One region of the Clostridium saccharoperbutylacetonicum N1-4(HMT) genome, then DNA from elsewhere that is predicted to be linked to it. Evidence: riboswitches for the same ligand, from Rfam matches in the RefSeq annotation. Region 1 holds a riboswitch; the other holds the start of a gene.
The links. Region 1 has a riboswitch for thiamine pyrophosphate ahead of thiT (energy-coupled thiamine transporter ThiT). Riboswitches for the same ligand answer to the same signal wherever they lie in the genome.
Positions count from the first base shown of each region.

Region 2: another riboswitch for thiamine pyrophosphate. It lies ahead of thiW (energy coupling factor transporter S component ThiW); the one in region 1 lies ahead of thiT (energy-coupled thiamine transporter ThiT).

Region 1 is NC_020291.1:83,805-87,297, forward strand. Features, by position in the region: gene CSPA_RS00370 (Mrp/NBP35 family ATP-binding protein) at 1-717, shown strand, start outside; gene CSPA_RS00375 (ferredoxin) at 829-1,020, shown strand; gene thiT (energy-coupled thiamine transporter ThiT) at 1,108-1,785, opposite strand; TPP riboswitch at 1,841-1,941, opposite strand; gene CSPA_RS00385 (hypothetical protein) at 1,964-2,170, opposite strand; gene CSPA_RS00390 (anaerobic ribonucleoside triphosphate reductase) at 2,540-3,493, shown strand, end outside.
Region 2 is NC_020291.1:918,185-921,677, reverse strand. Features, by position in the region: gene thiC (phosphomethylpyrimidine synthase ThiC) at 1-448, opposite strand, end outside; gene thiD (bifunctional hydroxymethylpyrimidine kinase/phosphomethylpyrimidine kinase) at 530-1,354, opposite strand; gene thiW (energy coupling factor transporter S component ThiW) at 1,384-1,917, opposite strand; TPP riboswitch at 2,081-2,191, opposite strand; gene CSPA_RS04100 (FMN-binding protein) at 2,312-3,493, opposite strand, start outside.

The sequences.
Region 1 (3,493 bases):
GGAAAAGGTGGAGTTGGAAAATCAACTGTTACTGGAATTATAGCAACTATGTTAGCAAAGAAGGGTTATAAAGTAGGCGTATTAGATGCAGATATAACAGGACCATCTATGCCAAGATTTTTTGGAGTTAATGATAAAAGGGCAACCATAATTCCTTTAGAAAATGATATGGTGAAATTTGAACCAGTTGAAACGGATAGTGAAATAAAAGTAATTTCAATGAACCTTCTAACTGCTGTAGAAGATGAACCTGTAATTTGGAGAGGACCTGTAATTACTGGAGTATTAAAGCAAATGTTTGTAGAAACTAATTGGGGAGAACTTGATTATTTACTTATTGATATGCCACCGGGAACAGGAGATATTGCATTAACTGTAATGCAAGAGCTGCCAATAGACGAAATAGTGGTAGTTTCTACACCTCAAGATATGGTATCTATGATTGTTAAGAAAGTTGTTATAATGGCACAAAAAATAGGTATTAAGATTAAAGGTGTAGTAGAAAATATGGCCTATATAAATTGCCCAGATTGTGATAAAAAGATAAGAGTATTTAGTAAAAAATCTTCAGAAGAAAATGCTGACTATTTAGGAATTCCTTTAATTGGAGAACTACCAATTAATATTGAACTTACAGAAGCATTAGAAAGTGGGAAAGCTGAGGAATATGTAAGAGAAAATTCATTATATTCATTAATATTTGAAGGATTATATTAGAAATATAGTGGTTTTATAATTGAAAATTATATAATTATATTAATACATAACTTAATATTTCTTAGGAAATAATAAGTTATGTAATTTTATATTGAGGAGATGAATTAAATTATGAAACCAAAGGTAGATAAAGATACGTGTATAGCATGTGGGTTATGTCCGTCTATATGTCCAGAATGCTTTGATATGGAGGATGATGGAAAAGCAGGGGCTATAGTGGATGAAGTACCATCAGACGCTGAGGATTCAGCTAAGGAAGCTGAAGAAAGCTGTCCAGTAAATGCAATTGAAGTAGAAGAATAGAATTATATGTATAAATAAGTTTGTGCATATAAATAAAAATAGGATTGATTATTGTTAATACAAAATCAATCCTATTTTATTAAAAGCTTAATTAGTTATGGCATTTGTTGAAGAGGCATGTACTATCCTTTCCATAGGAAGTACAGCAAAAATTACTAAGCATATGATAGCTTCTATTCCAACCATAGGACCATTAACTATTACTGAATATACAACTGGAGACATTCCGTCAGGAGCATATGACCCAAAGAATGCCACACCTGAAATGAAATGACATATGAACCGAACAAAGGCTGCTATACCTACTCCGAGTAATTTCTTGTTTTTAAAGAATCCAACAACACCTAGTGCTGTAAAAGGTAATGGATAATCAAATAATACTTGTATTGGACTTAAGATATATGGATCTAAGATTAATGTTATTATGCCATATAGGAAACCAGTTAGGAAACCTATTTCTGGACCATACATAAGAGCTATAAGCATAATTGGAACCATACTACCTAATGTAATACTTCCGCCTTGTGGAAAGTGATATATTCTAAGCATTTTTAATACAGTTGCCAATGCTAAGGCTATACCAATACGAGCAATTAATTGTGGAGTGAATTGAATTTTTTTTGCTTTGACTAATACCACAAGTAACAATATACATCCTATTAGTGTAGCAATTGACATTGGACTTGCAGCTATATCCTGAATATTTTGTGGAAATTTTTGGATTAGTTCGGAAAATTGTACAGACCAATCATTAAAAATTGACATAAAAAAAACCTCCTTTATTGTGCTTGGAGATTATGAACCAAATAAATATCAATATATTTTTATAAGGTTGCATTCCCTACGCTAGAATTAACTAGATCAGGTTTTAAGGGTTTATGAATATCAAATCTCAGCACGATGGCTCCCCTAGCACATTATCATATACAGTTTATACCAATAATTATAAATAGTCAATTATGCTATAATTATTTAATCTACTATTTTTATTATAATCAATAGCATGATTTATAGCAGTTTCACTTATATGTACATAATTATGAGGAATGGAATTGAGGCGTAAAGAACTTAAGGGAACAATACTTATATCATCATTGCTATTAATAATAGTAACATCTTTATAAGTTGAATCTAATATAAAATTTTTCATATAAAAATAATTTCCTTTCATATTTATATAGATTATTACGATAATATTATTTACTAATTAGTAAATAAGTATTCAAGGAAAAGTCTTTTGAAAAAATAATTTATTGTATAAACTTACAGAATAAATTTAATGAAAAGTATTATACTATTTATGAACGTAGTAAAATAGAGTGAATATAAAATTTCTTAATTAGTCAAATACTTAAAAATCACAAAAAATAGGAAAAATAAAAGATAATCGGATGTAAATCACGATAATTAAATTCTAAAGCCTAAAAAATAAAAAAATAGTAGCATTGCTAATGAATACCTAATACAGTATAATAATACGGTAGTTAAATACTATATATTGTGTGTGGAGGGAATAAAAATGCTATATGTTGTGAAAAGGGATGGGAGAGAAGTTAAATTTAATTCGGATAAGATAGCTCAAGCGATCAAAGGATCAGCTAGTGAAATCGGTTTATTATTAAAGGAAAGTCAAGTGTTAGACACTGTACATAAAGTAATAAAATATATTGAAGTTGAGTCAGAATACAAAAGAACTGTTACGGTAGAGCAAATACAAAATCTTGTAGAAAAAGCTCTGAAGGATGAAGGTCACAAAGATATAGCAATTGCTTATTCATCATATAGAAGTGAAAGAACTAAGGTTAGAGAAATAAAATCAGATCTAATGAGAGCAATAAGGCAAATTGGAGTTGAGACTGATAGAGATAATGCTAATGTTGGGAATAATTTTAGTTCAAAATTATTAAGAATAGCATCTGAATCTAACAAGTGGAATACCTTAGCAACAATGCCTAAGAATTTAGCAAAGGCTCACGAAACAGGAGATTTGTATTACCATGATTTAGATAGCTATAATTTAACTGTAAATTGTCTTCATATTCCAACTAGAGAAATTTTAGAAAATGGATTCAATACAGGATATGGAACAATTAATGCTCCTAAAAGAATAGAGACAGCTGCTGAATTGTCATGTATATTATTGCAATCCACTCAAAATGATATGTTTGGAGGACAATCGCATCCAGACTTTGATAATGATATGGGGATATTTGTAGATCCTACTAGAGATGAAATAAGAAAAGAATTAGAAGAATTAGAAATACCAGAGGAAAAGATAGAGGCCTTACTTGAAGGCAAGGTAAGAAAAAAAATACATCAAGCTATGCAAGGTGTTGTTTATAATCTTAATACAATGCACTCAAGAGCTGGTTCACAGGTTCCTTTTAGTTCAATTAATATTGGATTACCAACTAGTAAGGATGCTGCGCTAGTGTGTGAAATATTTCTTTTAGAATATGAAAAAGGATTAGGA
Region 2 (3,493 bases), 830 kb from region 1:
AAACTACATCAAGAAAATCCTTAGCCTTTATATCCATTAAATCTTTTTCAAGGTATCCAATTGCATCGTACATTGGTACTGTTCCTATCATTGCTGGAGAATATTCAATGAGCTTTTCTCTAAATTCTTGAGTCTTCCCATAATTACTCAAATCCATTATTGCTTCTGCTCCAAATTCTATTGCCATTTTTACTTTTTCCATTTCTCTGCAATAATCAACTGAGTCTCCTGAAATACCAAGGTTAACATTTATTTTTGTTCTAAGACCATCCCCAATTCCTTCTGGGCTAAGTGATTTATGATTAATATTAGCTGGAATTACAATTCTGCCTTCTGCTATAAGCTTCATTAATTTTTCTTCTGAAATATTTTCTTTATCAGCAACTACCTTCATTTCTTTAGTTAGCATACCTTTTTTAGCAGCTTCCATTTGTGTTTTATAATTCATTTTTCAACTCTCCTTAAATCTCATTTTAATATTTAAACTATTACCTAAACCAACTCTTACTTTAACAAAGCAATAAATTTTTTATGAATTCTTGTTTTCGCTTTGTGCTTTTTCTAAAAGTGTATAAAGTTCATAAAAATGATTAGTAGGCCCAACACCTTTCCCAAGTTCAAAACCATGCTCTATAGCTACTGTTATATATCTTTTACCTTCTTTGACAGCCTCCTCCATAGTCATACCCTTTGCTAAATTTGCTGCTATAGCTGAGGATAATGTGCAGCCAGTTCCATGAGTGTGAATTGTATTTATTCTTTCTTGTGGTAAAAATACAAAACTTTCTCCATCAAATAATAAATCAGTAGCTTCATTTTCTAAATGTCCACCTTTAACTAAGACTGCTTGTGGTCCAAGTTCCTTTAGCTTTAAAGCTGCTTCCTTCATTTCTTCTATATTATTTATTTTTAGCCCTAAAATTTCTTCTGCTTCTGGTAAATTTGGAGTTATTAAAACAGCCAAAGGAAATAATTCTTTAACCAAAGTGTCTTTAGCATCCTTTGATAGCAAATTGAATCCACTTTTAGAAATCATAACAGGATCTAATACTATTGGCGGTAATTTTTCAATTTTCCTCAAGGCTTTTGAAATAGCTTTAATTGATTCAATCTTTGAAACCATGCCTATCTTTACAGCATCAACTCTTATGTCCTCAAAAATAACATCTATTTGGGATTCTATCATTTCTGGATTTATGTCTTGAATTCCAAAAACCCCCATTGTATTTTGAGCCGTTACAGCTGTAATAACACTCATTCCATAAACTCCATTAGCTGAAAAAGATTTTAAATCAGCTTGAATTCCTGCTCCTCCACAAGTATCTGAACCTGCTATAGTCAATGCTCTGAACATAAAATCATCCTTTCTCCCTATTAAATTATTTAAATATGATCCACACTGTGTTTTTTATCTGATGTCACTTCATTATTTATAAGTATTTTCTTTATTATAGGGATATTTACAAAGAAATATGCTATAATTGCTCCAACACTGCAGCTTGATATAAATGGAATTACATATACAAACACTGCTACTTGTTTTCCTAAAATTAATGCTGCTACTGGATAAGCTAATACTGCTCCTAATATTCCTGTACCAACTATTTCTCCAACTACAGCTATACTTGGTTTTCTAAATTTCTTATAAAGAATTCCTGCAAGGAATGCCCCAACCATACTTCCTGGGAATGCTAATAAACTTCCTGTCCCCATAATATTTCTTATAAGGGATGTAATAAATGCATTTGCAACTGCATACATTGGTCCTAAGGTCACTGCGCCAACCACATTTACAAAATGTTGAATTGGCGAGATTTTAGCTGCTCCAACTGGTATAGAAAAGGTTCCAAATATAACAGAGATACCAATTAAAACACCACTTAATGCAATTTTCTGTGCTTTACTTTTTTCTTTCATAAAAAATTCCTCCTTAAAAATCAATGAAATGATATTTGTGAAATTAAATTTTATAAAATTCTTTATAGATTTTATAATTGATTAACTTTAAGAAGTTATTATTTTAAACAAAAAAAATGTATCCCAAGGGATACATTAAATTATCTGCAAAAATATATGCACAAAAAACATCAATATACTTCCCTACGTTGGTACTAGCCAAATCAGGTTATAAGAGTCCAGGAAATCAATCTTTCCAATCTCAGCTAAAATATTAGCTCCCCTAGTTATTCAATTATAAAATTTTCATTCACAGCTTAAAGATTATACCAATCCTTATAAAACGTCAAGTAATATTTAATAGAAAAAGTGCTCCATCTTACAAAAATTAGAACTTTTTCTTATATTAACATTGTTATTTTGCTTGGCTCAGAGCATTTGCAACAGCACTCATTATTCCTTTTGAACTATAAGTTGCTCCTGAAACTGTATCTACTGCTGTTGACTGCTTCGAAATTATACTATTCATTATAGTATTTTCAACTCTTTGATAAAACTTAGGAGTATCTTGGTTAGATACTGTTTTTATACCAGTTATTTTTCCACCTGATATATTAACTGAAACCTTAGTTGTTCCTCCTCTATAGCCTGTTCCAGCTCCTGTATATGTTCCATCTTTATATTCACCTGCACTACTACTTGTTTTAGAATTTGTACTATTAGTTGTGCTTTCATTTCCTTGACTTGCTACTGTATTTGAAGCTTCACTATTTTGAGTTTCACTAGTTTTATCAGATACACTATTATTTGTTGATGAAATTAAAGCATTTTCAACAGCACTCATAATTCCCTTACTACTAAAGGTTGCTCCTGAAACTGTATCCACCGACACTGACTGTTTAGAAATTATACTATTCATTATAGTACTTTCAACTCTTTTATAAAACTTTGGAGTGTCTTGATTAGATACTGTTTTTATATCAGTTATTTTTCCACCCGATACTGTAACTGAAACTTTAGTTATTCCTCCTCTATAGCCTTCTCCACTTCCTGTATATGTTCCATCTTTATATTTTTGTGAAGAACTCTCTGATACTGATGAACTTTGAGTTGCATTGCTTGATATAGTGCTATTATTTGATATTATACCAGAATTACTTAATGCATCTGCACCAAAATTAGTTAATCCATAAACACCTAACATTGCAGCCATTGCAAAAGAACCAGCTAAATTTTGATTTACATCTTGACCTAAAATATTTATATTGGCATTTTTTCTTGGGCACACTTCTGTACACTTTAAACAGTTAATACAATCGCCACCCTTAACACCATCTACCTTATAAAGGTTTAATCCCATAGAACAATTAATAGTGCAAACTCTGCATTTGCCACAATCTGCTTTTGGTTTGTTTATTTTTACTATTCCAAATTTAGATATTATGGAAAATATTGCACCTAATGGACATAAGTATCTACAGAAAAATCTTTCAATAAAGGCTGCTCCTATTGTTATTAATATTAAGAGAATTAATCCTATTAACAAAGTTGAAACATCAGTTATTTGCCCAAAAGCATCCCAAGGACTTGTACTTTC